Regions from separate parts of the Rothia kristinae genome, predicted to be linked through region 2. Evidence: predicted binding sites of a transcription regulator. Region 2 holds the regulator's gene; each other region holds the start of a gene.

Region 1 (10,764 bases), 550 kb from region 2:
GCCCCGGGACACGAGACGCTGCTCCTGCCGGTCGATATGCGCCCACCACGCCCCCGCCGACCCCAGCCTCAGGCACAGGCACAGGCCGATGACCGCCAGGGAGCGCCAGCGCCCGGCCTCGGCCCACCGCCAGGAGCGCAGCGGCGCATCCACCCAGCGGGTCAGAGCGACGGCGCCGGCCAGCGACAGGGCCACCAGGCCGACCCCGGAGACGAACCCGGCCTTCTCCTGGCCGACGTGGGAGAGATAGAAGACCAGCAGCGGCCAGTGCAGCAGGTACAGGGCGTAGGAGTATCCGCCCAGACGCACCAGAGGACCCCAGGACAGCAGACGGTCCGCACCCCAGCGGGTGCCGGTCTGCCCCGCGAAGATCACGAGGCTGGCCGCCAGCGTCGGCCACAGGGCGATCCATCCGGGGAACGCTCCCTGCACATCCAGGACCGCTCCGCACAGGAGGATCGCCGCGACCCCGATCCACCCCAGCCCGGCCCGCACCCGGGCCGGGGCGCGCAGCAGCGGCAGCAGGATCGCCAGCAGGGAGCCCAGGGCGAACTCCCACAGCCGAGCGAAGGTGTTGAAGTACGCGGACTGCTGATCCGCACTGGTGAGGATCACCGAGAAAGCCAGCGACGCCGCGAAGACCAGACCGAACAGCGTCCCCAGCACGGCACGGGCCGGTAGGCGCAGGCCCCGGATGATGAGGGCCCCGAGCGCGAACAGCAGGGGCCAGGTCAGGAAGATCTGCCCCTGCACGGACAGCGACCAGAAGTGGCGCAGCGGGGAGGCCGCACCGGAGTCCGCGGCGTAGTAATCCACCGCGTGGGCGATCGAGTACCAGTTCTCCCAGTACGTCAGCACCGAGACGGACTCCCGCAGGATCGGCAGCCAGCGCTCCGGACCCAGCAGCGCCCGCGTGCCGACCAGCACCAGCAGCACCGTGAGCACCGCCAGGGGCAGGATCCGTTTGAACACGTGCACCCAGTACGTGCTCAACCGCCGCCACCCGATCCGCTCCCCGCGTTCGATCCGGCGGGTGAAGGACAGCGTCATCAGGAACGCGGAGATGAACAGGAACACATCCACCCCGCCGGAGACCCGACCGAACCAGATGTGGTACGCGGCGACCAGCAGCACGGCCAGCGAGCGCAGCCCCTGGATCTCCGGCCGGAATGCCGGGGCGGGGGCAGGGGCCCGACCCGTGCCCAGCCCCACGGCGTCGCGGACGGTGGACGGCGGCTGCATGCCCGGGGCCGCGGCGGGGGCTGAGGGGATCGATGATGGCGGGGTCATGCGGAGAAAGGGGGATCCTCGACGGGGCGGCGACTGCGGAAGTGAGCGTCCCCGCTCCGAGCGGGGGCAAACCCTCACATCCTAGCCGAATCGGGGCTTCCGGCTCGGCAGCCCCGTCCCCCTCCCCACGGGGTTCCGACCTGAGCGCACCGGCTCCGCGGCCCTCGCCTCCGGGCTGATGCGGCGGACGGAACGCGCGATCCCCGCCGCCGGAGGCCCCGGTTGGACGGGGCATCGGGCGACGGGGATCGCGCGGAGACGGGCCCGCGCATCACGGGACCCGGAGGGAAGAGGCTAGTCCTCGTCCTCCTCCTCGGGCTGATCCACCACCAGGGTCTCGGTGGTCAGCACCAGGGAGGCGATGGAGGCGGCGTTCTCCAGGGCGGAGCGGGTGACCTTGACGGGGTCGATGACCCCGGCCGCCACCAGATCCTCGTACTGCCCGGTCGCGGCGTTGTAGCCGTGGCCGACCTCCTGCTCCGCGACCCGGGCGGCGACGACGAATCCGTCGGCCCCGGCGTTCTCCGCGATCCAGCGCAGCGGCTGGTTCAGGGAGCGGCGCACGATGTCCACCGCGGTGCGGGCGTCCTCGGTGCTCAGGCCGAGGTCCTCATCCAGGGCCTTCGCGGCGTGGACCAGGGCGGAGCCGCCGCCGGCGACGATGCCCTCCTCCAGCGCGGCGCGGGTGGAGGAGACAGCGTCCTCGATGCGGTGCTTGCGCTCCTTGGCCTCGACCTCCGTCGCGGCGCCGACCTTGATGACGGACACGCCGCCGGCCAGCTTCGCCAGGCGCTCCTTGAGCTTCTCGCGGTCCCACTCGGAGTCCACGCGCTCGACCTCGGCGCGCAGCTGGGCCACGCGCTCGGCCAGGGCCTGCTCGGAGCCGCCGCCGTCCACGACGGTGGTCTCGTCCTTGGTCACGGTGACCCGCCGGGCGGTGCCCAGCTGGTCCAGGGTGACCGAGTCCAGGGTGATGCCCAGCTCGGAGGTGATGACCTCGCCGCCGGTGAGGATCGCCAGGTCCTGCATGATCGCCTTGCGGCGGTCCCCGAAGCCGGGGGCCTTCAGGGCGACGACGTCGAGGTTGCCGCGCAGCTTGTTCACCACCAGGGTGGACAGAGCCTCGCCCTCGACGTCCTCGGCGATGATGGTCAGCGGCTTCTTGGCCTGCACGACCTTCTCCAGGACCGGCATGAGGTCCTGCACGGAGGAGATCTTGCCCTGGTGGATCAGCACCAGGGAGTCCTCCAGCACGGCCTCCTGCCGCTCGGCGTCGGTCACGAAGGACGGGGACAGGTAGCCCTTGTCGAACTGCATGCCCTCGGTCACGGACAGCTCGATCTCCGTGGAGGAGCCGTCCTCGATGGTGATCACACCGTCCTTGCCGACCTTCTCGAAGGCCTCGGCCAGCAGCTGGCCGATCTGCTCGGACTGGGCGGAGATGGCCGCGACGTGCGCGACCTCCTGACCCTCGACCTCGCGGGCGTTGGCCCGCAGGCGCTCGGAGACGGCCTGCACGGCCGCCTCGATGCCGCGGCGGATCTCGTTGGGCGCGGCACCGGCGGCCACGTTGCGCAGCCCCTCGGTGACCAGCGCCTGGGCGAGCACCGTCGCGGTGGTGGTGCCGTCGCCGGCGACGTCGTTGGTCTTGGTGGCGACCTCCTTGGCCAGCTGGGCACCGAGGTTCTCGTAGGGGTCGTCCAGCTCGACCTCGCGGGCGATGGTCACGCCGTCGTTGGTGATGATCGGCGCTCCCCACTGCTTGTCCAGCACCACGTTGCGCCCGCGGGGGCCGAGGGTCACCTTGACGGTGTCGGCGAGCTTGTCCACACCGGCCATGAGGGCCTTGCGGGCGGCGTCATCGAATCGCAGCTGCTTTGCCATGGAACGTCATGACTCCTTGTCGTGAAGGGTGGATGCGGGTCTCGTGCGCGGTGCGCGCGAGACTACTTCTCGACGACGGCCAGCACGTCCCGCGCGGAGAGCACGAGGTACTCCTGGCCGGAGTACTTGACCTCGGTCCCGCCGTACTTGGAGTAGATGACGACGTCGCCCTCGGCGACGTCCACGGGCACGCGGTTGCCCTTGTCGTCCACGCGGCCGGGGCCCACGGCCACGACCTTGCCCTCCTGGGGCTTCTCCTTGGCGGTGTCCGGGATGACCAGCCCGGAGGCGGTGGTCTGCTCGGCCTCGACGGGCTGGACGACGATGCGGTCTTCCAGGGGCTTGATGGAGACGGACATGGTGGACCTTCTTCCTTGGGTTGTCGGTACGCGGCATGAGCCTGTGGGTGAGGCGAGCCAACCGTCGTCGCGGTGCCGATTGAGCGCCAGGCCCAGTTAGCACCCTGAGTGCCAGAGTGCTAAAGCCGACTCTATTCCGGGCGTTAGCAGAGGGTCAAGGCGAGTGCCAGCCTCCGCCGAGGGCGGAACCGACGCCGCCGTCCGGGGCCCGGTTAGGGTGGAGCGCGTGAGCCTCCCCAACCTCTCCCCCGCCCCGCCAGCACCCTTCGACGAGCAGGAGCTGACGCTGCTGGCCGGCCTGGACTACCGCGAGCAGGACGCCCTGGCCGCCTCCACCCGGCTGCGCGCGGCCGGACTGGACGCGGACCGGGCCGCCGCCGTGCTGACCCAGGCCAAGCTGCGCGGCGAGGCCGCGGCCAAGTTCGGACCCGAGGCCGAGCACCTGCTGCTGACCCGGCCGGGGCTGGAGCAGGCCACCCGCCGGGCCGTGGCCGAGCACCACGCCGCCCGGTTGCGCGCGGCCGGACTGGGCTCGGTGGCGGACCTGGGCTGCGGGCTGGGCGCGGACACCCTGGCCTTCGCCCGGGCCGGGCTCTGCGTGCTGGCCGTGGAGATCGACCCGCACACGGCTGCCTGCGCGGCCGCGAACCTCCGGTCCTTCCCCGACGCCCGGGTGCTGGTCGGCGACGTCGAGCAGCTGGAGCCGGGGCAGCTGAGGTGCCCGGACGGCGGCGCGATGACGGCCCTGTGGCTGGATCCGGCCCGCCGGGAATCCGGCCGCGGGCGCACCCGGCAGCGGATCTTCGACCCCGAGGCCTTCTCCCCGCCGTTCTCCGTCATCCGCCGCCTGGCCGCGACCGGCGTGCCGATGGGGGTCAAGATGGGCCCGGGCATGGACCGGGCCGCGATCCCCCCGGAGGCCACCGCCGAATGGGTCAGCCACGGCGGGGACGTGGTGGAGGTCGTCCTGTGGTTCAACGCCCTGGCCACCCCCGGGGTGCGCCGGCGCGCCACCGTGCTGGGACCGGACCCGCTGGTCCCGCGGGCTCTGCACGTGCTGGACTCCCCCGTGGCCGCCGAGCAGGAGCCCGCGGCCCCCGTCGGCCCGCCCGGGGCGTACCTGTACGAACCCGACGGCGCCGTGATCCGCTCCGGGCAGGTGCGAGCCCTGGCCGAGGCCGTCGACGGGCACCTGCTGGATGAGCGCATCGCCTACGTGACCTCCGATGACGCCCGAGAGCTGGACTGGGCCCGGTGCTGGCGGATCGCGGCGCGCCTGCCCCTGCACGAGAAGACCCTGCGCCGCTGGGTGCGCGAGCACGGCGTCACGTCCCTGACCGTGAAGAAGCGGGGGGTCGACGTCGTGCCGGAGCGGCTGCGCAGGCGCCTGCTGGCCGGTGCGTCCCGGGGGCCGGGGTCAGGCGGGAGGCACGCGACGCTGCTCGCGGCCCGCTGGGACGAGCCCGGCGGGGAGCAGCGGGCCTGCTTCGTCGTCGAACCCGTCTGAGCCCGCTCACCTGCTGGGATGCCGCCATCGGCCGGTGACCGGCGCGGATAGGATGAAGCGATCACGTCTGGAGGCCCTCATGCTCGAATTCGCCAGCTCCACCCAGTCCACCCTCGGCATCGAATGGGAGGTCGCCCTGGTGGACCGCGCCAGCGGCGCGATGATCGGGGCCGCGCCCGAGCTGTTCGAGGTGCTCACCGCACCTCACCGGGACCTCATCCACCCGGAGGGGCTGACCCCGCACCTGACCCGGGAGTTCCTGGCCAACACCATCGAGATGGTCACCGGCGTGAATGAGCGGGTCGGCGAGGCCGTCGAGCAGCTGGCCGGGATGGTCGAGAAGATCCGCCGCCACACCGACCCCCTGGGCGTGGAGATCTTCTCCGCCGGGACCCACCCCCTGGCCCGGTGGGAGGAGCAGGTCATCTCGGACAAGGAGCGCTACCGCAAGGTCCTGGAGCGCACGCAGTACTGGGGCTACCAGATGATGATCTACGGGGTGCACGTGCACGTGGGCGTGGATTCCCGGGACAAGGCCCTGCCCACCGTGAACCACCTGGTCAACCACTACGGGCACCTGCTGGCGCTGTCCGCGAACTCCCCGTTCTGGCAGGGCCACGACACCGGCTACGCCTCGCAGCGGGCCATGATCTTCCAGCAGATCCCGACCTCCGGGATGCCGTACCTGTTCCAGCGGTGGGAGGAGTTCGAGCAGTACACCCGGGATCTGATGGACACCGGCGTCATCGAGGAGGACTCGGAGAACCGCTGGGACGTGCGCCCGGTGCCGCGCTACGGCACCGTGGAGATGCGCATCTGCGACGGCGCCTCGACCCTGCAGGAGATCGGGGCCATGGCGGCCCTGACCCAGTGCCTGGCGGAGGAGGCCTCCCGCACCGTGGAGGCCGGCGGCACCATCCCAGTGCTGCGCCGGTGGAACGCGGAGGAGAACAAGTGGCGGGCGGCCCGCTACGGGCTGGATGCCGAGGTGATCCTGGATCCGAGCAACCGGGAGGCGCCGCTGCGCGAGGAGATCCCGCGGATGCTGGATCGGCTCGCCCCGCTGGCCGATGACCTGGGCTGCGCCGAGGAGCTGGCGGAGATCGAGAGGATCCTGGAGCGCGGCACCGGGGCCGAGCGGCAGCGGCGGGTGGCCGCCCGGCACGACGGCGACCTGCGCGCCGTCGTGCGGGACCTGACCCGCCTGACCCGCACCGGCTACTGAGCGGCGTCGGCCCGGGCCGGGTCTCAGGGCAGGCGGCTCACGAAAGGAGAATCAGGGCAGGCAGATCGAGGTGACCGGCAGGGACGGGTCCGGGGTGAAGCCCAGCCCCGTGGGGGCCGTGCCCGCCGCGACCAGGCGCGAGCCCAGAGCCGCGACCATCGCGCCGTTGTCCGTGCACAGGCTCAGCGGGGGCACCACCAGGCGCACCCCGTGCTGCCCGCAGCGCTGCTCGGCCAGGGCCCGCAGCCGCGAGTTGGCGGCCACGCCCCCGCCCAGCAGCAGCGTGCCGATGCCCTGCTCCGCGCAGGCCAGCATGGCCTTGGCGGTGATGACGTCGGCCACGGCCTCCTGGAAGGAGGCGGCGACGTCGGCCACCGGCACCTGCTCCCCGCGCGCCTCGAAGCCCTCCACGACCCGCGCCACGGCCGTCTTCAGCCCGGAGAAGGAGAAGTCGTAGCGGTGCGGCCCGGGCGCCTCGGCGCTGCCGAGGTACTTGGGCGCACTGAGCCCCCGGGGGAAGCGGAAGGCCCGAGGGTCCCCCTCGCGGGCGACCCGATCGATCGCGGGACCCCCGGGGTAGGGCAGCCCGAGGATGCGGGCCACCTTGTCGTAGGCCTCCCCGGCCGCGTCATCCAGGGTCGCCCCGAGCAGGCGGACGTCCCCGGCGATGTCGTGCACCCGCAGGATCTCCGTGTGCCCCCCGGAGACCAGCAGCGCCCCGAGATCCTCCGGCAGCCTCCCGTCCGGGCCGGTGACCGCGCCGGACTGCCCCTCCAGCAGGCCCACCCCCACGTGCGCGACGAGGTGGTTGATCGCATACAGCGGCTTGCCGGTGGCCGCGGCCAGCGCCTTGGCCGCGGCCACCCCGACCATGAGCGCCCCGGCCAGGCCCGGGCCGCCGGTCACTGCGAGCGCGTCCACCTGCCCCAGCTCGACGTCGGCCTCGGTCAGGGCCGCGTCCAGCGCGGGGATCATGGCCTCCAGGTGCGCGCGGGAGGCGATCTCCGGGATCACCCCGCCGAAGCGCACGTGCTCGGCCATCGAGGAGGAGACGGTGTTGGTCAGCAGCCGGTTCCCGGCCACGATCCCGATCCCGGTCTCATCGCACGAGGACTCGATGCCCAGCACGATCGGCTCGCGGTTCATTCCTGCTCCTCCTCGGTCTGCGGGTTCCCGGCCAGAGCCTCGGCGCCGACGGCCCCGATCGACGCCGCCCCGGTGGGGGCGGCACCGGTCGGGCCGGCACCGATCGACGCAGCACCGTCCCGTCCGGGCTGCGGGGCCAGGTCCCTCTGCATGATCACGGCGTCGGCCCCGTCCCGGTAGTAGCGGGGCCGGGTGTGCACGGCGCGGTAGCCGAGCGCCTCGTACAGGCCCCGGGCCCGGGCGTTGTCCTGGCGGACCTCGAGCATCATCCGCTGCGCCCGGGCGGTGCGGGCCTGCTCGTGCATCCGGTGCAGCAGCCAGCGCCCGATGCCGCGGCCCTCGTGTTCGGGGGCCACGGCCACGGTCTGCACATCGGCGATCTCGGCCACGGCCATCATCCCGGCGTAGGCGATGATCCGGTCGGCCTCGTCCAGGACCACGGTGTAGGCGCGGGTCGGGTGGGCGATCTCGGCGCGGAACATTTCGGCCGGCCAAGCGTCGTGCGGGAAGAGGCGGGTCTCCAGCGCGTGGACCGCGGGGATGTCCGCCGCGGCCATCGGGCGGTGGCGGCAGTCTGCGGGCAGGGCGGGGCTCATCGGGTGGCCTTCTTGCGGGCGGCGGGCACGACGGCGTCGGATTCGCGCAGGTACAGGGGGCTGGTGCCCGCGTCCAGGCTGTTCAGGCCCCGGCGCACCCCGGCCCGGGCGAGGTCCGCGGCCTGCGGGTGCGCCTGCTCCCACCCGGGCAGGGCGGGCAGCTGCTCGGGGTACAGTCCGGCGCCGCGCCCGACGACGGGCGGCAGCCGGTCCTGCCCGGTCAGGGCGGGGCCCAGCAGGTCCCGGATCCCCTCGGCCTTCCCGACCGCGGGGCCGGCCTCGCGCGCCCAGCCCCGGGCGGGGTCGGTGCGGTAGGCCGCGGCGTAGACCTCTCTGCGGCGGGCGTCGGCGGCGGCCAGGAAGGGCGCGCCGTGGACGGGCAGGTCCCGGTGGGCCGCCTCGGCCAGGGCGTCCAGGCTCATGACCCCGCGCACGGGCACCCCCAGGCCCAGCCCAGGGCCCGGGCGGTCATGATCCCGGCGCGCAGTCCGGTGAAGGGGCCGGGGCCGATGCCGACCAGGATGAGCCCCAGCGCCGTGCCGGGCACCCCGGCCTGCTCCAGGAGCCGACGCAGCCCCGGCGCGGTGGCCTCCGCGTGGGAGCGGGTGTCCTCGGTGGCGAAGGAGCCCAGCACCTCGGCGCGGCCGACGAGGTCGGGGCCCGCGGCCTCGGGGGCGCCGGCGTCGTCCGGCACGCGCAGCAGGGCGCCGCTGGCGATGGAGGAGGTGTCGCAGCTGAGGATGAGCACCCGCCTAAGTGTAGTTCCCCCTCCCGACGCACCCCCGAGGCGCGTCAGCCGCGCAGGGCGGCCTCCAGGCGCCGGGCCAGGTCCCGCCCGGCCTGCCCGGTCCAGCGGGGCCCGAACGCCGCCAGCCGGGCCCGACGCGGGTCCTCGTCGTCCTCGTCGCCCTCCACCACCGGGGCGGCCTCCCCCGTGGCCCGCTCCAGGGTCAGCTCCAGGCGAGACTCGGCCAGGTGCTCCACCAGCCCGCGCCCCCATTCCACGACGGTCACGGCCCGGTCCTGGGTGGCCTCCAGATCCAGGTCGTCCACCTCCTCGACCGAGCCCAGCCGGTAGGCGTCCACGTGCACCAGGTCCGGTCCGCCGGGCCGGGGGCCGTCGGGGTCGTTGGGGTGGATGCGGGCCAGGACGAAGGTCGGGGAGATCACGGAGCCGCGCACCCCGAGGGCCTTCCCCAGGGCGCGGGTGAAGGTGGTCTTCCCGGCGCCGAGCTCACCGGTGAGCACCAGGAGGTCCCCGGCGCGCAGCGCGGCGGCCAGCGCCCGGGCCAGACGGCCGGTCGCGGCGAGGTCGGGCAGGGCCACCTCGGTCAGCGGTTTGGGCAGTATCTCCTCTTCCCCGGGACCGGGGGCGGCGGGCCGGCTCATGCCGACTCCCCCGCCGCGGCCTCGCCCTGCCCGCGCGCCCCGTCGGCGGCCTCGGTCTCACCTTCGGCTTCGGAGCGGGGCGTGAGGTAGACCCGGTCCACGCGCGGGGAGATGCGGGTGACGATCTCGTAGTTGATGGTCCCGGCGGCCTGCGCCCACTCCTCCACCGCGGGGTTCTCCCCGGTGCCGAACAGCACGGCGGGGGCGTGCAGGTAGCCCAGGGCGGGGTCGCTCAGCCCGGGCTCGCCGAGGTCCACGACCATCTGGTCCATCGCGACCCGCCCCACGACCCGGAAGGTCCGGGCGGGCGCCCCGGCCGGGTGGATGCGCACCGGGCCGTGTTCGGCCACGCGGGGGACGCCGTCGGCGTAGCCGACCGGGATCAGGGCGAGGGTGGTGGGGGTCTCGGTTCGGTAGCGCAGCCCGTAGGAGACGCCCTGCCCGGCCGGGACCTCCTTGACGGAGTCCACGAAGGTCTGCAGGGTCATCGCCGGGCGCAGCCCCAGCTCCTCCGACGGGATGCCTGGGAACGGGGACAGGCCGTAGAGAGCCAGGCCCACGCGCACGGCGTCGCGCAGGATCTCCCGGTGCTGGGCGTCGTCGCCGTCGGCCAGGGCCCCGGGGGTGTTGGCCAGGTGGCAGGTCCGCGGGTTCAGGCCCACTTCCCGGGCCTGGGCGACGGCGGCGTCGAAGCGGGCCAGCTGCTCGCGGGTCTCCGGGCGGGTCGGCTCATCGGCCACGGCCAGGTGGGAGAAGATGCCCACCACCTGCACGAGGCCCTCCTGCTCCAGGGTCCTGGCCCGGGCGGCGAAGCCGGGCCAGTCGCGGGCGGTGGCGCCGTTGCGGCCCAGGCCAGTGTCGATCTTCAGGTGCACGCGCGCGGTGCTCCCGGTCTGCCGGGCGGCCTCGGCGGCGGCCTCCAGATCCCAGCCGGAGACCCCGAGCTCGACGTCGCGGGCCACAGCCGCGGCGAAGTCCGTGGCGCGGGTGTGCAGCCAGGCCAGCACGGGCGCGTCGATCCCGGCCTCGCGCAGCTCGAGGGCCTCGCGCACGTGGGCCACCCCCAGCATGTCGGCACCTGCGCGCAGGGCGGCCCGGGCCACGGGCACCGCACCGTGCCCGTAGGCGTCGGCCTTCACGACGGCGATCAGCCGGGCGGGGGCGCAGCGGCGACGCAGCACCCGGACGTTGTGCTCGACGGCGCCCAGGTCGATCAGCGCGGCCCGCTCCGGGGGGAGCTGGGCGGAATCGGCCGTGGGGAGCGTGCTGGATGAATCGGGATCGGCGGAGGGGTCGGGGCGCTGTTCGGGCTTGCTCATGCGGCCATTGTCCCACCGGTCCCCGCGCCCGCGCGCCGCACCCGGCGGG
Region 2 (8,612 bases):
GAACCGGAGACCTCCGCGGCCCTGGGCTTCGGCTTCCGCTGCGGCTTCCTGGGGCTGCTGCACCTGGAGATCGTGCGCGAGCGCCTGGAGCGGGAGTTCGACCTGGACCTGATCTCCACCGCGCCGAACGTCATCTACGACGTCGTCGCCGAGGACGGCACCTCCATGCGGGTGACCAACCCCTCCGAGTTCCCCGAGGGCAAGATCGCGGTGATCGAGGAGCCGATGGTGGCCTGCACGATCATCGTGCCCAGCGAGTTCATCGGCGCGGTCATGGAGCTGTGCCAGTCCCGGCGCGGGCAGATGGGCGGGATGGACTACCTCTCCCAGGACCGCGTGGAGCTGCGCTACCGGATGCCGCTGGCGGAGATCGTCTTCGACTTCTTCGACCAGCTGAAGTCCCGCACCCGCGGCTACGCCTCCCTGGACTGGAAGCTGGACGGGACCCAGGAGGCCGACCTGGTCAAGGTGGACATCCTGCTGCAGGGGGAGCGGGTGGACGCCTTCTCCGCGGTGACCCACCGGGACAACGCCTACTCCTACGGCACGGCGATGGCCGCGAAGCTGCGGGAGCTGATCCCGCGCCAGCAGTTCGAGGTGCCCATCCAGGCGGCCATCGGCTCGCGGATCATCGCCCGGGAGAACATCCGGGCCATCCGCAAGGACGTGCTGTCCAAGTGCTACGGCGGGGACATCTCCCGCAAGCGCAAGCTGCTGGAGAAGCAGAAGGAGGGCAAGAAGCGGATGAAGATGGTCGGGCGCGTGGAGGTCCCCCAGGAGGCGTTCATCGCCGCCCTGTCCTCCGGGGAGCAGACCAAGGACAAGCCGAAGAAGTGAGCCCGGCCCAGCCCACGGGGGATCCGGCCCCGTCCGACGGCCTGCTGCCGGCCTCGGTGCTCGACGGCGCCGAACGGCGCAGCCTGAGCCTCTACGTGCACGTGCCGTACTGCTCGGTGCGCTGCGGGTACTGCGACTTCAACACCTACGCCGCCGAGGACTTCGGCGACGGCGTGAACCGGCTCAGCTACGCCGAGGACGCGATCCGCGAGCTGGACCTGGCCGCCGGCGTCCTCACCCGCTCCGGCCTGCCGGCCCGCCCGTTCAGCACGGTGTTCTTCGGCGGGGGCACCCCGACCCGCCTGCCGGCCGAGGACCTGGCGCGGATCCTGCGCGCCGGGATCGAGCGCTTCGGCATCGCCGACGGCGCGGAGGTCACCACCGAGGCCAACCCGGATTCGGTGACCCGCGAGGACCTCGCCCTGCTGAAGGAGGCGGGGTTCACGCGCGTCTCCTTCGGGATGCAGTCCGCGGTGCCGCGGGTGCTGGCCGTGCTGGATCGCACCCACACCCCGGCCAACGTCCCCAAGGTGGTCTCCTGGGCCAGGGAGGTGGGCCTGCAGACCTCGGTGGACCTGATCAGCGGGGCGCCGGGGGAGACCCTGGCGGAATGGGAGACCTCGGTGCGCGCGGCCATCGACTGCGCCCCGGACCACATCTCGGCCTACTCGCTGATCGTGGAGCCGGGCACCAAGCTCGCCGCGCAGATCCGCCGCGGGGAGCTGTCCCCGGTGAACGACGACGCCCAGGCGGACATGTACCTGCTGGCCGACCGCCTGTTCGAAGACGCCGGGTACTCCTGGTACGAGGTGTCCAACTGGTCCCGCTCCGAGGCCACCCGCTCCCGGCACAATCTCGCCTACTGGCGCAACCGGGACTGGTGGGGGATCGGTCCCGGGGCGCACTCGCACGTCAACGGCGTGCGCTGGTGGAACCTGAAGCACCCCGTGCCCTACGCCCACCGGGTGCGTCAGGGCCTGTCCCCGGCGGCAGCCCGGGAGCACCTGGACGCGGACACCCGCTACGTCGAGGACGTGATGCTCGCCGCGCGCATCCGGGAGGGCCTGGCGATCGAGGATCTGCGCCAGCCCGGCCGGGAGGCGGTGGCCTGGCTCGAGGGCCAGGGGCTAATCGAGGCGCAGGCCCGGGCCGAGGGCAGGGTCGTGCTCACGCTGCGTGGGCGGCTGCTGGGGGACGCCGTCGTGCGCACCCTGCTGGGGGACTGAGCCGCAGGGACGTCCTCCAGGCGGGCTCGGGGCGAGCCGACCCCGGGGTTCGACGTCGGGGTCCCGGATCCGAGCCCGGTCGGGATCAGCCGCGGCGGGCGGAGATCCGATCCAGCAGCCGGGTGTTGAAGCGGTACTGGTAGGGGTTGCCCCGGTTCACGTGCACCCCGGCCACCAGGGAGGACAGCGCGAGGAAGACCCAGACCACGGCCGCGATGAGGCCGAACAGCCACCCGATGGCGGGCACGGGGGACAGGGCCACGCAGACCACGATCAGCACGCTCGGCAGGAGGGTGAAGTTCAGGGCCTCCCGGGACTCCTGGGCCGTGAAGCGACCCCGGGCGCGCAAGGTCAGGTAGATCAGGCCGGAGGGGATGCACCCCACCACCCCGCCGAAGTGGGCGAGGGTGGCCATCGTGCGGTCATCCTTGACGCTCAGCGGCTGCGGCATCGCGTTGGTCCCCTCGAAGGGAGGAGTCTGCTCGGTGGTGGAAGTGGTCCCCAAAACTTCTCGCTTCATCCTGTCTCGTCAGCGGCCGCGCGGGTCGTGCGGGCATCGCCTCCAGCTTACCGGGCCCGAACCGGCGACGGCGGAGGCCGGGATCACCCATGGCGAAGATCACATGAGGCGGTGGGGGTCAGGGGTGATCGGTGAGGAAGTCGATGATGTGCTCCACGGGACCGAGGATCCCGGGATCCAGGTCCGTGTAGCTGTTCACCCCGGCCAGGATCCGGCGCCAGGCCCGGCCGCGCTCGGCCGCGCTGGCATGGGGCCACCCGATCCGCCGCAGCACGCCGGTCTTCCAGTCCTCCCCCCGCGGGACCTGCGGCCAGGCGGACAGCCCCACGGCGCGCGGGCGCACCGACTCCCAGACGTCCACGTAGGGGTGGCCCACGAACAGCACGTGCTCGCGGGCCCCGGGCAGGCCCAGAGCCTGCTCGGCCAGACGGGACTCCTTGGAGCCGGGCACCAGGTGATCGGCCAGCACCCCCAGGCGTCGGCCCGGACCCGGCTGGAAGTCGCGGATGGTCTGCTCGACGTGATCCAGTCCGTGCATCGGCTCCACCACGATCCCCTCGACCCGCAGGTCATCCCCCCAGACCTTCTCCACCAGCTCGGCGTCGTGCACCCCCTCGACCAGCATCCGCGAGGCCCGCGCCGTGCGGGCCGGGGCCTGGGGGAGGGCGACCGAACCCGACCGGGTCCGGGCGGGCCCGCTCGGGGCGGCCCGGGGCGGCGGGGGGACCAGGCGCACGGGGCGGCCCTCGTACAGGAAGCCGTAGCCCAGCGGGAAGGCCCGCACCGCGCCGTGGCGGTCCTCCAGGCTGACCACCCGCTGCCCGCCGATGGTCTCCAGGCGCACCGCGGCCCCGACCCACCCGGTCTCCAGCTCCTCCAGGACCATCCCGGCGCGCACCGGCAGGTCCTCGGTGCGCGGGCCGCGGCGGGCGGCGGAGAGCTCCTCGAGGGACTGCGGCCCCCAGTCCTGTGCGTGCATCCTCGTCGCTCCTCCCTCGGCGGCCCGGTCGGCGATCTGCGACCGGCGGATCATCCCGACGTCGGCGGCCGGCGCGCTCCGGACCCGGCCCGCGCTTTCCTCGATATCGGCACGGGCGTAGGATTAGCACTCGGGTCATCCGAGTGCCAGATCGGACCGCGCCGCGCGCCCCCGACTCTAGCGCCGCAGCCGGCCCCCGGCCCAGCCCGGGCCCCGCCGATCCGACCCGTGTCCTCGGCCATCGCCGTCCCCGGCAGAACACCAGGAGCCAGACCGTGAACCATCCGCGCCGCCTCGAGGTGCTCAGCGCCATCGTGGAGGACTACGTGCATTCGCGGGAGCCGGTGGGATCCAAGGCCCTCGTCGAGCGGCACCGGCTCGGCGTCTCCAGCGCGACGGTGCGCAACGACATGGCCGCCCTGGAGGATGAGGGCCTGATCGCCGCCCCGCACGCCAGCGCCGGGCGCATCCCCACGGACAAGGGCTACCGCGCCTTCGTGGACCGCATCGACGCCGTGCGGCCGCTGACCCCGGCCCAGCGCCGGGTCATCGTCGAGTTCCTCGGCTCCTCCCACGATCTCGACGAGGTCATGGCCCGCACGGTGCGCCTGCTCTCCCAGCTGACCCACCAGGTCGCCGTCGTGCGCTATCCCCGGCGCACCGGGGAGCGGGTCCGGCACCTGGACCTGGTGCCCCTGGAGCCGGACACGGCCCTGCTGATCCTCATCACCAGCCGCGGGCGCGTGCTGCAGCAGCCGGTGCCCCTGCCCGTCGACGCCGGGCACGCGGGGGAGGACCTCGCCCTGCTGCGCACCCGCCTGCTGGAGGAGCTGGTCGAGGCCCCGCTGGATGCGGCTGCGGCCCGCGCCGACACCGTGCTCGCCACCCTGCCGCCCGGGGCGCGCGAGGCCGGGGCGCGGGTGATGGCGGGCCTGGCGGGCCTGGCCGACGGCGGCGCGCAGGACCGGCTGCTGATGGCCGGGACCAGCTACCTCGCCCAGTCCACCCGGGACTTCCGCAGCAGCATCGCCCCGATCCTGGATGCGCTGGAGGAGCAGGTCGTCATGCTGCGCCTGCTCTCGGAGCTCGGGGAGGAGCACCCCGGAGCCACCGGCGTCTCGGTGCGCATCGGCGCCGAGAACGCCGCGACCCCCCTGACCGACGCCTCGGTCGTGGCCAGCGGGTACGGTCCGGCCGGCAGCGCCCAGCTGGGCGTGGTCGGACCGACCCGCATGGACTACCCCGAGACCATGGCCGCCGTGCGGGCCGTGGCCCGCTACCTCTCGCGCCTGCTGCGCGAGGACCAGCCCTGACCCGCACCCGACCCTGACCATCGACCCCGCCACGCGGTGAGCACACCGCGAGAAGAAGGAACGAGCACACCGTGAGCAGCCACTACGAAACCCTCGGCGTCTCCCGCGACGCCAGCCCCGAGGAGATCAAGAAGGCCTACCGGAAGAAGGCCCGCACCCTGCATCCCGACGTCAACCCCTCCCCGGAGGCCGCCGAGGAGTTCAAGCGCGTCTCCCACGCCCACGACGTCCTCTCCGACCCGGAGAAGCGCCGGATCTACGACGCGACCGGCAACGAGAACGGCACCGCCGGCGGCTTCGGCGGTGGCGGCGGATTCCCCGGCGGGGGCTTCGGCTTCTCCGACATCTTCGAGACCTTCTTCAACGGCGCCCAGTCCTCCCGCGGCCCGGCCAGCCGGGCCCGGCAGGGCCAGGACGCCCTGATCACCGTGCGCATCGACCTGCGCGAGGCCGTGTTCGGCGCCGAGAAGGAGGTCATGGTCGACACCGCCGTGACCTGCCCGGAGTGCTCCGGGAAGGGCACCCAGGACGGCACCGAGCCGGAGACCTGCGAGGTCTGCCACGGGCGCGGGCAGGTCCAGCGCCAGGTCCAGTCCATCCTCGGCAACGTGGTGACCACCGCCGAGTGCCCGCACTGCCACGGCTTCGGCACCGTCATCAAGCACCCCTGCCAGGAGTGCTACGGCGAGGGCCGGGTGCGCCAGCGCCGGCCGCTGACCGTGAAGATCCCGGCCGGGGTGTCCACCGGCACCCGCATCCGGCTGTCCGGGCAGGGCGAGGCCGGCACGGGCGGGGGACCCAACGGCGATCTCTACGTGGAGATCCGGGTCAGCCCGGACGAGGTCTTCACCCGGGAGGGAGACGACCTGCACGCCAGCATCACCGTCCCGATGACCGCGGCCGCCCTGGGCACCTCGGTCACCCTGGAGACCTTCGACGGACCGCGCGAGGTCACCGTGGAGCCGGGCACCCAGAACGGGCAGACCATGACCCTGCGCGGCCTGGGCGCGACCCGCCTGCGCGGCAGCGGCCGCGGCGACGTGATCGCGCACCTGCAGGTCACGACCCCGACCCGCCTGAACGACGAGCAGCGCGAGCTGCTGCGGAAGCTGGCCCAGCTGCGCGGGGAGGACGACGGCGCCGGGCAGACCGTGCAGCGCGGCTCCGGGCAGGGCTTCTTCTCCCGGCTGCGCGACCGCTTCCAGGACTGACCCCGCCACCGCACAGGAGCCGCCATGACCCGCCCCGTCTTCCGCGTCCCCACCGATCTCCTGCGCGACGCGCGTTCGGAGGACTCCGTCGAACTGACCGGCCCGGAGGGCCACCACGCCCGCACCGTGCGTCGCCTGGGCCCCGGCGAGGAGCTGGATCTGGTCGACGGGCGCGGGCTGCGCGCCCCCGGCGTCGTCCGGGAGCTGCTGCCCGAGGGCCTGTTGGTGCGCCTGATGGCCGATCCCGCCCCGGAGCCGGTCGGCCGACTCGTGCTGGTCCAGGCCCTGGCCAAGGGGGACCGGGACCTGATGGCCGTGGAGATGGCCACCGAGCTCGGGGTCGCGGCGATCGTGCCGTGGCAGGCCGAGCGCAGCATCGTGCGCTGGAAGGGGGAGCGGGCCGCGCGCTCCCACGCCAAGTGGGAGCGCACCGCGGCGGCGGCCGCCAAGCAGGCCCGGCGCGCCGTCGTGCCCGACGTGCTGCCGCTGGCCGATCTGGAGGCCCTGCTCGGGCAGGTGGGCCCCGAGGACCTGGTGCTCGTGCTGCACGAGCAGGCCCGGAACCCGCTGAGCCGGGAGGTGCCCGCCCGCCTGCCGGATCCGCAGGGCCGGGGCCGGGTCCTGCTCGTCGTGGGTCCGGAGGGCGGGATCTCGCCGGAGGAGACGCGCCGGCTCGTCGCGGCCGGCGCGCACCCGGTGCGCCTGGGCCCGGAGGTGCTGCGCACCTCCACGGCCGGGGCCGCCGCCCTGGCCGTGCTGCAGGTCCTGTCCGGGCACTGGTCCCAGCTCGGTCCGGGGTCCGAGGGCGCCGATCCCGACGGGACGGATCCCCTGACCCCCGATCCCGACGAACCCGCCGCATCCTCCTGAGGATCCCTCCCGCCGGACCCCGGGCGCAGACGAGCCCGGGGGCGGGCGGGTAGGCTGGGATGGAGCATCCCGCCCCCGCGCACGCCCACCGTCGAAAGGCTCTCCGCCGCCGTGCTCTCCGATTCGCCGACCGGCGACTCCCGCCCGCTGTCCGTCTCCCGCACGTATGCCTTCGCCTCGCGCGAGGCGATGATCGGGGCCTTGGGCCCCCAGGACTCCTCGCTGCTGGTCATCGAACAGGCCTTCCCCGACGTCTCCCTGCACCTGCGCGGCCTGGAGGTCGGGGTCAGCGGTCCCTCCGCCCAGGTGCAGCTGGTGCTGCGTCTGCTCGAGGAGCTGGAGGCCCTGGCCCGGCAGGACACCCGCATCACCGTGCAGACCGTCCAGCGGCTCACGGACCTGCTCGTGCGCAACATGGCCCAGGCCGCGCCGAGCCTGACGCAGAACATCCTCTCCAGCCGGGGCCGGAAGATCCGCCCCAAGACCGTCAACCAGTCCGCGTACGTCGAGGCGATCGACGCGAACACGGTCGTGTTCGGCATCGGCCCGGCCGGCACCGGCAAGACCTACCTGGCGATGGCCAAGGCCGTGCAGGCCCTGCAGGCCAAGGAGGTCAACCGGATCATCCTGACCCGCCCGGCGGTGGAGGCGGGGGAGTCCCTGGGCTTCCTGCCCGGCAGCCTCAACGAGAAGATCGACCCGTACCTGCGTCCCCTCTACGACGCCCTGCACGACATGATGGACCCGGATTCCATCCCCCGGCTCATGGAGGCCGGGACCATCGAGGTCGCGCCGCTGGCCTACATGCGCGGGCGCACCCTCAACGACGCCTTCGTGATCCTCGACGAGGCGCAGAACACCACCGCGGAGCAGATGAAGATGTTCCTGACCCGCCTGGGCTTCGGCTCCAAGATGGTCATCACCGGGGACGTCACCCAGGTGGATCTGCCCCGGGGGGCCGCCTCGGGGCTGCGGCAGGTGCAGACGATCCTGCGCGATGTGCAGGACGTGCACTTCGCGCGCCTGGAGGCCGTGGACGTCGTGCGCCACCAGCTGGTCAGCGACATCGTCACCGCCTACGGGCGGTGGGAGCAGGATTCCGCCCACGCCCGGGACAAGCGGGCGCGCGACGCCGCCCGGGCGGGTTCCGCGGACTCCCGGAGAGACTCGCGGGACGCCGGGAGCGCCGGGGCGGATGCGGGGGAGCGGGCATGATCCTGGACATCGAGGTCTCCGAGCCGAGCACCGACGCCGAGCGCACGGCCTTCGCGGAGGTGGACCTGGCCCAGCTGCGCGCCCTGGTGGACTTCGCCGGCGCCCGTCTGCACCTGGGGAAGGAGGTCGAGCTGTCCCTGGCCGTGGTCACCGACGAGCAGATGGCCCAGCTGCACCGGCAGTGGATGGATCTGCCCGGGCCCACGGACGTGATGTCCTTCCCGATGGACGAGCTGAGGCCCGGCACCGCCGAGGACCCGGCGGCCGGGGTGCTCGGCGACGTCGTGCTGTGCCCGACGGTGGCCCGGGAGCAGGGTGAGCGCGCGGGGCACGGAACGGCCGATGAGCTGTGCCTGCTCACCGTGCACGGGATCCTGCACTGCCTGGGCTATGACCACGCCGAACCCGAGCAGGAGCGGGAGATGTTCGCTCTGCAGCGGC
Region 3 (10,764 bases), 690 kb from region 2:
TCGTAGTAGTCGCAGTGCATGGCGTGGTCGAGTCTACTGTCCACGTCAGGAACGCGGACGCGACCGGGCCCCGCCCGACCCCTCCCGCGTGGGGAGGGGACGAGCGGGGCCCGGAAGCGACGCGCGGTGCGCGGGTGGCTACATCATGCCGCCCATGCCGCCCATCCCGTCCATGCCGGCGGCGGCGTCGGCACCGGAGTTCTTCTCCGGCTTGTCCGCGACGACGGCCTCGGTGGTCAGGAACAGGCCCGCGATGGACGCGGCGTTCTGCAGGGCGGAGCGGGTGACCTTGACCGGGTCGTTGATGCCCGCGGCCATCAGGTCCTCGTACTCGCCGGTGGCGGCGTTGAGCCCGTGGCCGGGCTCCAGGTGGCGGACCTTGTCCGCGACCACGCCCGGCTCCAGCCCGGCGTTGGCGGCGATCTGCTTCAGCGGGGCGTCCACAGCGACCTTGACGATGTTCGCGCCGGTCTCCTCGTCCCCGGTAACCTTCAGGGTCTCGAAGGCCTTGACCCCGGCCTGGATCAGGGCGACGCCGCCGCCGGCGACGATGCCCTCCTCCACCGCGGCCTTGGCGTTGCGCACGGCGTCCTCGATGCGGTGCTTGCGCTCCTTCAGCTCGACCTCGGTGGCGGCACCGGCCTTGAGCACGGCCACGCCGCCGGCCAGCTTCGCCAGGCGCTCCTGCAGCTTCTCGCGGTCGTAGTCGGAGTCGGTGTTGGCGATCTCGGCGCGGATCTGGGAGACCCGGCCCTCGATCTGCTCCTGGGCGCCGGCACCGTCCACGATGGTGGTCTCGTCCTTGGTCACGACGACCTTGCGGGCCTGGCCGAGCTCGTTGAGGGTCGCGGTCTCCAGGGAGAGCCCGACCTCCTCGGTGATGACCTGGCCGCCGGTGAGGATCGCGATGTCGGCCAGCTGGGCCTTGCGGCGGTCGCCGAAGCCGGGGGCCTTCACAGCCACGGACTTGATGGACCCGCGCATCTTGTTCAGCACCAGCAGGGCCAGGGCCTCGCCCTCGACGTCCTCGGCGATGATCAGCAGCGGCTTGCCGGACTGCATGACCTTCTCCAGCACGGGGACGAGGTCCTTCACGTTGGAGATCTTGGAGTTGACGATGAGGATGTAGGGATCCTCGAGCACGGCCTCCTGGCGGTCCGCGTCGGTGACGAAGTAGCCGGAGAGGAAGCCCTTGTCGAAGCGCATGCCCTCGGTCAGCTCCAGCTCGAGGCCGAAGGTGTTGGACTCCTCGACGGTGATGACGCCTTCCTTGCCGACCTTCTCCATCGCCTGGGCGATGAGCTTGCCGATCTCGGGGTCACCGGCGGAGATGGAGGCGGTCGCGGCGATCTGCTCCTCGGTCTCGATCTCCTTGGCGGAGCCCAGCAGCTCGGCGGTCACGGCCTCCACGGCCTTCTCGATGCCGCGCTTCAGGGACAGCGGGTCGGCACCGGCGGCCACGTTGCGCAGGCCCTCGCGCACCAGGGCCTGGGCGAGGACGGTCGCGGTGGTGGTGCCGTCGCCGGCGATGTCGTCGGTCTTCTTGGCGACCTCCTTGACCAGCTCGGCGCCGATCTTCTCGTAGGCGTCCTCGAGCTCGATCTCCTTGGCGATGGACACGCCGTCGTTGGTGATCGTGGGAGCGCCCCACTTCTTCTCGAGCACGACGTTGCGCCCGCGCGGCCCCAGGGTGACCTTGACGGCGTCCGCCAGGGTGTTCAGGCCCTTCTCGAGCCCGCGGCGAGCCTCTTCATCGAAAGCAATCAGTTTGGCCATGTCGGCGTGCGTCCCTCCTGGACGATGGTTCGGGGAGTTCCTCCACCGCGGCGCCCGCGACGGCCGCGCCCGTGATCGGGTCCGGCGCTTCCGCGCCGTGCCCCGCCCCGAGCGCTCACCGCGGTGAGGGAGGTGTCCGCATCCCCTCCGGCGCCGATCACGACGTCGCCTCGCCTCGGTCGGCGAGCGCCGCGACTTAGCAGTCGGACGGGATGAGTGCTAACCCCAATCTTGGCACTCGCCCCCGGAGAGTGCAAACGTCTCGCCGCCGGACTCCGCCCTGGGCGGACGCCGCGGCGACACCCCCCCGACAGGCGGTCCCGCAGAGGCCCGCGGGCCGACTCAGCCGTGGGTCAGCACGACGGTGACCTGTGCGCTCCACTCCTCGGAGGCGCGCACCGTGGAGAGGCCCAGGTCCAGGGCGACCCGACGGGCCTGCGCCTCGGCCCCGCTGCGGTAGTAGACGGTGCCCTCCTGCACGGCGGGTCCGCTCCAGTTGCCGACCTCGCTGACGGTCCAGCCCTGCGCGGTCAGGGTCTGGGCCGCGACACCGGCGGCCCCGGCGTCCTGCCCGCTGTTGTACACCCCGACCGTGATCTCCGGATCCGCGGAGGGATCCGCGCTGGCCTGCGCCGAGGCGCCGGCCTGCTCGGTCGCGGAGGACCCGGAGGAGGCGGTGGCGCTGGCCGAGGCCACCGGTTCGCTCTGGGTTGATTCGCTCTGGGCCTCGGGCGCCGCGGAGCGCGGCTGGTAGATGAACGTCAGGGCCCCGAGCACCAGGGCCAGGGCTCCGGCGAGGATCACCGCGCCGGTGGTGCGCCGGGAGACCGCCTTGGCGGGCGCGGCGGCGCGATACACCCCTCGGTGCGCGGAGTCGGCCGGCACCTCGTCGAAATCGTCGGGGGCGTACTCCTCGGTCTCGGCCATGCTGTCCTCACGCTGATCGGGTCGGGGCTGGGCACCGCACGGGGAGGCGATGCGGCTCATGGAGCCAGGGTACCGCCCGGATCCCGCTGCTCCCTCAATCGCCGGGTCAGGGCCGGTTCGGCGGCGATGGCCCGGGGGTCGTCCAGCAGGGCGTTGAGCCGCAGGTGGTACTCGACCGCGCCCATGCCCAGCTCGCGGCGGATGGCCCGCTCCTTAGAGCCGGGACGGCGCCAGGTGCGCTTCTCCAAGGCCAGCACGGCGCGTTCGGTCTCGGTCAGGGGCTGCACGGTGAGCCAGTCTAGTCGCGCCGCCCGGTAGCCTGGTGGGGTGCGCGGCGGCCGTCCGCGCCGCCGCTGTCCGACGTCTCCATCCGCAGGAGGACCATGCCCCCCCAGCCGCTGACCGAGATCATGGCCGAGGACTGGGCGCGGGCCCTGGCCCCGGTGGAGGAGCGCATCCGCGCCATGGGTGACTTCCTGCGCACGGAGCACGCCCAGGGGCACCGCACGCTGCCGCCGTCCCAGGACGTGTTCCGCGCCTTCCGGGAGCCGATGGCGGCGGTGCGGGTGCTGATCATCGGGCAGGACCCGTACCCGACGCCCGGGCACGCGATGGGCCTGTCCTTCTCGGTGCGTCCCGAGGTGCGTCCCCTGCCCCGCTCCCTGGTGAACATCTACCGGGAGCTCGGCGAGGACCTGGGGCTGCCCGCACCGCGGCACGGGGACCTGTCGGCCTGGTCCCGCCAGGGCGTCATGCTGATGAACCGGTGCCTGTCCGTGCGCGCCGGGGACGCCGGCTCGCACCGGAACCGAGGCTGGGAGGAGATCACAGACTGCGCGATCCGGGCCCTGGGTTCTCGCGACACCCCGCTGGTGGCGATCCTGTGGGGTCGGGATGCCCGCAGCGCCGGGGCGCAGCTGGGGCCGCAGGTGCCGAAGATCGAATCCGTGCACCCCTCCCCGCTGTCCGCCTCCCGCGGCTTCTTCGGGTCCCGGCCCTTCAGCCGAGCCAACGAGGCCCTGCAGAAGCAGGGCGCGCAGCCGGTGGACTGGCGCCTGCCGGGCTGACCCGCCCCCCGTCGTCGCGGGCTCTCCCCGTCACTGCCATCAGTCGCGGGGAGGGGCGGGCTCAGGTCGTCGCGGGTCTCTCCCGGCGCATGAACGGGCGCATGAGGTAGTTGCCCAGCACGACGGCCGCAGCCAGCGAGAGGATGGTCGCCCCGGCGTTGATGATCGGCACGAGACCCTGCACCGGGTCCACATCCACCGTGAACATGTACATGCCGCGGAAGATGGACAGACCCGGCAGCAGGAACGTCACCCCGGGCACCGCGATGACCACCTGCGGGATCGTCCACCGATCCGCGATCCACGCGGAGACGCAGCCCACCCCCACCGCACCGATCATCGAGATCATGCGCGGGCCCATCCCCAGGGAGGACACGGCGTAGTAGGCCGCCAGACCCGCCGCACCGCTGAGCACGCCCGGGACGATGTGCCGGACCCTCACCTGCAGGGACACCGCGATCATCGCCGTGGCGGCCAGCATGAAGGACACGTGCACGGCCGGCTGGGCGCCGGTGAACACGGCCTGCTGCACGTCGATCTTCTGCGATCCGAAGAACAGGGACGTGGTCGAGATCGCCAGCGCCAGGCCCGCGATCAGGCCCAGGAAGGTCAGCCCCGTGGACACCAGTCGGCCCGCGGCCGTCACCGGGAACCCGTTGATCGCGTCCTGGACCATGGAGACCAGACTCAGGGTGGGCAGCAGCATGATCAGCCCGGAGGCGACGACGTGCGCCGGGGAGACGTCCAGCCCCAGACCGGAGGCTGTCAGCGCGGCCGCCGTGATCATCGCCGCATCCACCACGGAGATGAAGAACCCGGGGATGCCGCGGCGGGAGATCCAGCCCGAGACGATGAAGATCACGCCGAACGTCGCCGAGGCCAAGGTGGCCCCCCGCCACGTGCCGCCGATGCCGATGGTCAGGAAGAACGCCGCGAGGATGTTCGCGGCCGTCGTCATCCAGCGGGGGAAGGGCTTGGGCTCGGACATGATCCTGTCCAGGCGCCGCTCCGCCTCCGCGCGGGAGAGCCCGCCTTCGGTGATGGTCTTGACCAGCCGGTGCGTGTCGGTCAGCCCGGAGTAGTTGTCCGACCACGAGCGCACCACCCGCACCACGGTGTGGCTGAACGTGCCCTCAGCGTCGTCCTGGGCGACGCTGCTCAGGCGCCCCGAACCGGCCACGTAGTTGATGGTCACGGACTGGTTGGTGATGTCCACGTCCACGTCCTCGACGCCGTAGGTGGCGCAGGTCGCGGCGATCGCGGTCTCCACCTCGAGGGAGCCGGCGCCGAAGTGGAACATGGCCTCGGCCAGGCGCAGCGCGAAGTTCAGGGTCCGGCGGGCCTCGGAGTGCTCCCGATTGCGCCGCGGATTGGCGAAGGGGGTGTTGGCCAGGCGCTGCACGATGCGCATGGGCGCCGTCGGGAGGCTCTCGGACCGGATCATGCGCCGCAGCCCGCTGGCCAGGGAGCGGGGGGCGGGGCGCTTGACGGGCAGCGCGGTGGCAGAGGGGTAGCTGGCCTGGGCGACCGCGCCCATCGGCGGGGTGCCCGCATCCGGCGTTCCCGGACTCCGGACGCCGGCGGCCGGGGAGCCGGTGGGCTGGGGGACCCCCGCGGACTGGGTCCCGGTGGCGCCCAGCGGCGTCGAGGTCTGGTCCGGGCCCAGAGGCTGGGAGTCGCTGTAGAGGTCCCGCGGCACGTCCCGGGCGGCGCTGAGCATGCCGCCGACACCGGGCCCGCCCGCGGAGCCGGCGGTGTCCGCCCCCGGTCCAGGGCCGATCGGTCCGGTGCCCGCGTGCCCCTCTCCGAGAGCATCCGAGGCCGCGTCCGGCCCGGAGACCGTCCCCTGCTCACCGGACTCCGGGGCCAGCCCCCAGATGTCGGCCAGCGACTGATCGCGGACCTGGGAGCGGTGGATGTGCGGGAAGCCCTGGGCCGGGTCCGTGCCGGACTGCGCCCCCGGCACGGACGACGGCGCCGTCTGCGTCGCGGGAGCCGCGGGAGCGGGGTCGGTGTCCGCGGCGGAGAAGGGATCGGCGAGGTCCTGAGCGTCGGCATCCGGGCCGAAGGGGTCCACGGGAGCCGCGGTCTCCTCCTCCGGCAGCCCGGAGGAGGGGTACGCGCCCTTCGGCGGCGTCCCGTCGTCCTGCACCTCGCGCATCCTCTCTCCTTCTCCGCGCACGCTCGGCTCCACCCCGCACTCACGTCTCCCGGGGTCCCCCGGAAGCGGGGATCAGTAGAAGGGCTGCTGGGTGCGCCGCCACCAGATCTGGCGCATGACCTTCTCCACGATGCGCACCCACAGCCGGTACTGGACCGGGCGCAGCACCTGGTCCCACACGCCCACGTAGTCGATGACGGACTTGGTGAAGCTGGTCTTGAACAGGCCCAGACCGTAGTAGTGGTGCTCCTTGTTCTTCAGCTGGTCCTTCGGCGGGGTCCCGCAGAAGTCGTACTGCTCGATGCCGTAGTCCTTCATCAGGTCGGTCAGCGCCCGCCACTGCACCAGATGGGAGTCCCCGTACTGCTTGCGGCGGGGCTTGGAGCCGCCGTCCTTGTAGGTTCCCTTGCGGCCGTAGCGGATCACGTACGCGCCGACGGAGGGCTGGCCGTCCTCGTAGGTGAAGTACAGCCGGCCCTGGCCGGCCGCGGCGAAGGTCGTCCAGAACTGGCGGTAGTACTCGTAGGAGCGCAGGTTCACGTTCGCGTGCCCCTGCCCGACGGTGTCCATGAGGGCGTACATCGCCTTCATGTTCTCCTCGGTCAACTCCACCTGCTCCACCTCGGCGCCCTCGCGGATCGCCCGGCGCACGGCGTTGCGCCCGCGGGAGTGCAGGGACTTCAGCACGGCCTCCTCGTCCTTGTCCGTGTCCAGCACGGCCGTGGAGTCGTTGGGCTGGATGTTGAACTGCTTGACCAGACCGGCCCGGTGCAGGAAGGCCGCCCGCTCCGGGGAGTCCAGGATGTCCGGCTCGATCTTGATCGCGAAGACGTCCAGGCCCTCGCGGCGCACGAACTCGCGGTTGGCGTCCAGGATCGCGGGGATGTCCCGCACGTCGGCCACGTCCGGGCCCTTGATCATGTACCAGAGCCGTCCCAGCAGGGGCACCCGCTTCTCCAGCACGAGGTTGTAGCTGGCCACGGTCTGCTCGACGGCGCCGCCGTCGGCCCCGGGGCGCTCGGTGGTGCCTTCATAGACCAGGTGCACGGGCTTCCATCCGTGCCGGGCCTTGACGGCGGCGAAGGAGGCCGACTGCAGCAGGTTGCCGCCGTTCGGGTTCTCGGTGACGTGCTCGTCCCAGGAGTCGATCTCCTCGGCGGTGGCGAAGCGGGCGGTGAAGTGTCTCAAGGAGTCCTCGGTATCCACGGGTGGCGGGCGGCTCGACGGCGGTGCAGGCCGGTCGGCGCCCTGGGTCTTCGGTGTCCCAGTCTACGGGGGCGCCCGAGGCCGGTGCGCGCACCCCTCGGGGCGTGCGCGGGAGTCGACCCGGGCGCGGCAGAGGCCCGGGGCGCGCCACCTACGAGGGGTGCGTCCCGGGCCTCTGGGGTGCGCCGGTGGGTTACTCGGCGTCGTGGTCCGTCTCGAGGATCTTCACGAGGCTGTCCAGGGCCTCGTCGGCGCCCTCGCCCTCGGCGCGCAGCACGACCTTGTCGCCGTGCTTGGCGCCCAGGGACATCAGGGACAGGATCGACGAGGCGTCCATGGCCTCATCGGCCGGCTCGCCCTCGGCGGCGATGGTGACCTCGACGGGCAGGTCACCGGCGGCCTCGGCGAAGATCGCGGCGGGGCGGGCGTGCAGGCCCACGCGGGAGGCGACGGTAGCGGTACGTTCTGCCATGGTTTCTCTCCTTGGATCGATCAGGAATCGACGGTTGCTCGCGGACCCGCCACGGCGGGTGCGCGATGTGTCACGGACCTACAGTCCGAGCTCATCGAGGACGGGCAGCTCGGCACGCGCCACGTCCTTGGCGTTCTCCGCGGACCGCGCATCCAGCACCTGGACCGCGATCTGCTGGGCTTTCTCCAGCGTAACGGATTTCAGCACGGCGGCGACGGCGGGGATCGAGCGGGTGTTCATGGACAGGGCGTTCACGCCCAAGCCCACCAGCACCACCGCGAGCGCCGGATCCGCGGCGGCCTCGCCGCACACGGACACGCTCTTGGCCTTCCCGGTCTCCTCCTCGGCCTGGCGAGCGCCGCGCACGGTCAGATCGATCATGCGCAGCACGCCGGGCTGCCACGGATTGTTCAGCTCGGCCAGGGGCCCGAGCAGCCGGTCCGCGGCCATCGTGTACTGGGTGAGGTCGTTGGTGCCCATGGACACGAAGTCCACCTCGTGGAGGATGTCCCGGGAGGTCACCGCGGCCGAGGGGGTCTCGACCATGACGCCGTGGGTCTTCAGCCCGGCCTCCTCAAGCATCGCCGAGAAGTCGTGGGCCTCAGGGGCCGTGGAGATCATCGGGGCCATGACCCACACGTCGGCGGTGGCGCCCTTCGCGGCGGCGGCGATCGCCTCGATCTGGCGCTGCAGCACCCCCGGGGAGGTCCAGTCGGTGCGGTACCCGCGCACGCCCAGCGCCGGGTTGGGCTCGGAGGTGTCGGTCAGGAACGGCAGCGGCTTGTCGGCCCCGGCGTCCAGGGTGCGCACCACGATGTGGCGGCCGGGGAAGGCGTCGAAGACGGCCTTGTACTCGACGGTCTGCTCCTCCACGGAGGGCTCCTCGTCCCGGTTCAGGAATGCGAACTCGGTGCGGAACAGCCCGATGCCCTCGGCCTTGGCCTCGGCCGCGGTCTGGGCGGCCTTGCCGTTGCCGACGTTGGAGTACAGGGGGATCTGGGTGCCGTCGGCCAGCTTCCCGGTGCCGTCGAACTCCGGCAGCGGCTTGCGGTTGGCGTAGGCCTGGGCGAGCCGGTGCTCCTTCTCCCCAGGGGTGGTCACCACGGTGCCGTCGGTGGCGTCCACGTACACGGTGGTGCCGTTGGGGATCTCCAGGGCGCCGTTGGTCGCCACGATCGCGGGCAGACCGAGGTCGCGGGCGAGGATCGCGGTGTGCGCCTGGGGCCCGCCCTCGGAGGTGACCAGGGCGATGACCTTGGCCGGGTCCAGCGTCGCGGTGTCCGCGGGGGCGAGGTCCTCGGCCACGAGCACGAACTCGGTCTCGGACTCGGGGATGCCCGGGGCGGGCTGGCCGGTCAGCTGGGCGACGATGCGCGAGCGCACGTCCAGGATGTCGGTGACACGCTGGGCCATGTATCCGCCGAGGGCCTTCATCTGGGCGGCGTAGTCTCCGGCGGCCTCCCAGATGGCCCGCTCGGGGCTGAGCCCCTTGCCGGTCACGAGCTTGCCCGCGTTCTTCAGCAGCGCCTTGTCCCCGGCCATCAGGGCGGTGGACTTCAGCACGGCCGCGGCGTTGCCGCTGGCGCGTCCGGCGCGTTCCTTGAGGTTCTCCTTGACGGCCTCGGCGGCCTCCTTGAGCCGCTCGACGGCGGCTTCGGGGCTCTCCCCTTCGGTCAGGGTGCTCGCGGCATCCGGCTCGCGGATGGGTTCCGGCATCTGCAGCACGGGTCCGATGACGCGTCCTGCGGAGACGCCGACTCCGGTCAGCTTATCCATGATTCCTCAGTCCTTCGGTGTTGTCGGTGGCGTCGTCGAGGTCTTCGGCGATCTCTGGGATGTCGCTCACACTAGGCGACCTGGGCTGCCTTGGCCTTCTCGGCCCCGGTCCGGGTGTTCCCGATCCGCTTGAGCAGCAGGTACATCGCGGCGGTGATGAGCATCCCCACGATCACCGCGACCAGGTACATGCCGGGGTTGGACACGACGGGCAGGATCCAGATGCCGCCGTGCGGGGCCTGGGAGGCCACCCCGGTGGACATGCAGATCGCGCCGGTCACGGCCGATCCCACGATCGAGGAGGGGATCACGCGCAGCGGGTCCGCCGCGGCGAAGGGGATGGCCCCCTCGGAGATGAAGGAGGCGCCCAGCAGCCAGGCGGCCCGGCCGTTGTTGATCTCCGCCTCGGTGAAGTACTTCTTGCGCAGGGTGGTCGCCAGGGCCATGCCCAGCGGGGTGGCCATGCCAGCGGCGATGACCGCGCCCATGATCTCCTGGGAGACCAGGGTCCCGGCGGACAGTCCGGCGGTGGCGAACAGGTAGGCCGTCTTGTTGATCGGCCCGCCCAGGTCCGCGCCCATCATGGCGCCGAGGATCAGCCCGAGCACCAGGGCCGAGGCCCCGGACATGGAGACCAGGAAGTCGTTCAGGGCGGTCATGACCCAGGCGATGGGCCGACCCAGCACCAGGAACATCAGCCCGGAGGAGACGATGGTCGCCACCAGCGGGATGATGACCACGGGCATCATCCCGGCCAGCCAGCGCGGCAGCTTGGGCTGCTGCAGGGCGTAGGCCACGACGCCGGCCAGCAGGCCGCCGACGATCCCGCCGAGGAAGCCCGCGCCCACCATGTTGGCCACCAGGCCGGCCGCGAAGCCGGGGGCGATGCCGGGGCGCCCGGCCATGCCGTAGCCGATGAACCCGGCCAGAGCCGGCACGAGCAGGCCGATCGCCTGCTGCCCGATCACGAAGATCACGGCGGCCAGGTACATCCACAGCCCGTGCTCGCCCGGGTTGAACAGGGTCGCCCCGCCGTCGGTCAGCGCCCCGTCCTGGATCCCGAGGATGCTGGGGGCGAGGTCCGCGACCTCGGACTTGTGCCCGACGATCGAGGACATCAGGAAGGCCAGGGCGATCATCAGGCCGCCGGCCGCGACGAACGGGATCATGTAGGACACGCCGGTCATCAGCGACTTGTAGATCCGTGAGCCCCAGGAGGCGTCGGCCCCGGAGGAGGACGAGGATCCCTCTTCCCGGGAGCCGGCTACGCGGCGGGCGTTCGGGTCCTTCGCGGCGGCCTCGGCTTCCTCGATCATGGCGACCGGCTCGTCGATGCCCCGCTTCACGGGGGATTCGACGACGGGCTTGCCGGCGAAGCG

The links. The regulator HrcA, encoded in region 2, represses chaperone genes, less so after heat shock. The targets are predictions, from matches to a motif close to TTNGCACTCGNNNNNNNCGAGTGCNAA.
Region 1: the regulator HrcA is predicted to act here: its motif matches at 3,630-3,656, upstream of groES (co-chaperone GroES).
Region 3: the regulator HrcA is predicted to act here: its motif matches at 1,973-1,999, upstream of groL (chaperonin GroEL).

What each region holds. Positions count from the first base shown of each region.
Region 1 covers NZ_CP065738.1:242,149-252,912, forward strand. The annotation lists gene I6G21_RS01070 (acyltransferase family protein) at 1-1,290, opposite strand, end outside; gene groL (chaperonin GroEL) at 1,585-3,174, opposite strand; gene groES (co-chaperone GroES) at 3,237-3,533, opposite strand; gene I6G21_RS01085 (class I SAM-dependent methyltransferase) at 3,760-5,040, shown strand; gene I6G21_RS01090 (glutamate--cysteine ligase) at 5,120-6,265, shown strand; gene tsaD (tRNA (adenosine(37)-N6)-threonylcarbamoyltransferase complex transferase subunit TsaD) at 6,317-7,411, opposite strand; gene rimI (ribosomal protein S18-alanine N-acetyltransferase) at 7,408-8,007, opposite strand; partial or broken gene tsaB (tRNA (adenosine(37)-N6)-threonylcarbamoyltransferase complex dimerization subunit type 1 TsaB) at 8,004-8,755, opposite strand; gene tsaE (tRNA (adenosine(37)-N6)-threonylcarbamoyltransferase complex ATPase subunit type 1 TsaE) at 8,800-9,396, opposite strand; gene alr (alanine racemase) at 9,393-10,715, opposite strand.
Region 2 covers NZ_CP065738.1:2,068,099-2,076,710, forward strand. The annotation lists gene lepA (translation elongation factor 4) at 1-837, shown strand, start outside; gene hemW (radical SAM family heme chaperone HemW) at 834-2,063, shown strand; gene I6G21_RS09090 (DUF4870 domain-containing protein) at 2,149-2,568, opposite strand; gene I6G21_RS09095 (DUF3097 family protein) at 2,702-3,562, opposite strand; gene hrcA (heat-inducible transcriptional repressor HrcA) at 3,838-4,875, shown strand; gene dnaJ (molecular chaperone DnaJ) at 4,947-6,086, shown strand; gene I6G21_RS09110 (16S rRNA (uracil(1498)-N(3))-methyltransferase) at 6,111-6,956, shown strand; gene I6G21_RS09115 (PhoH family protein) at 7,146-8,171, shown strand; gene ybeY (rRNA maturation RNase YbeY) at 8,168-8,612, shown strand, end outside.
Region 3 covers NZ_CP065738.1:1,379,978-1,390,741, reverse strand. The annotation lists gene I6G21_RS06135 (methyltransferase domain-containing protein) at 1-20, opposite strand, end outside; gene groL (chaperonin GroEL) at 139-1,776, opposite strand; gene I6G21_RS06125 (LytR C-terminal domain-containing protein) at 2,119-2,763, opposite strand; gene I6G21_RS06120 (DUF3263 domain-containing protein) at 2,760-2,990, opposite strand; gene I6G21_RS06115 (uracil-DNA glycosylase) at 3,087-3,770, shown strand; gene I6G21_RS06110 (threonine/serine exporter family protein) at 3,832-5,931, opposite strand; gene I6G21_RS06105 (lipid II:glycine glycyltransferase FemX) at 6,004-7,119, opposite strand; gene I6G21_RS06100 (HPr family phosphocarrier protein) at 7,331-7,609, opposite strand; gene ptsP (phosphoenolpyruvate--protein phosphotransferase) at 7,688-9,385, opposite strand; gene I6G21_RS06090 (PTS fructose transporter subunit IIABC) at 9,457-10,764, opposite strand, start outside.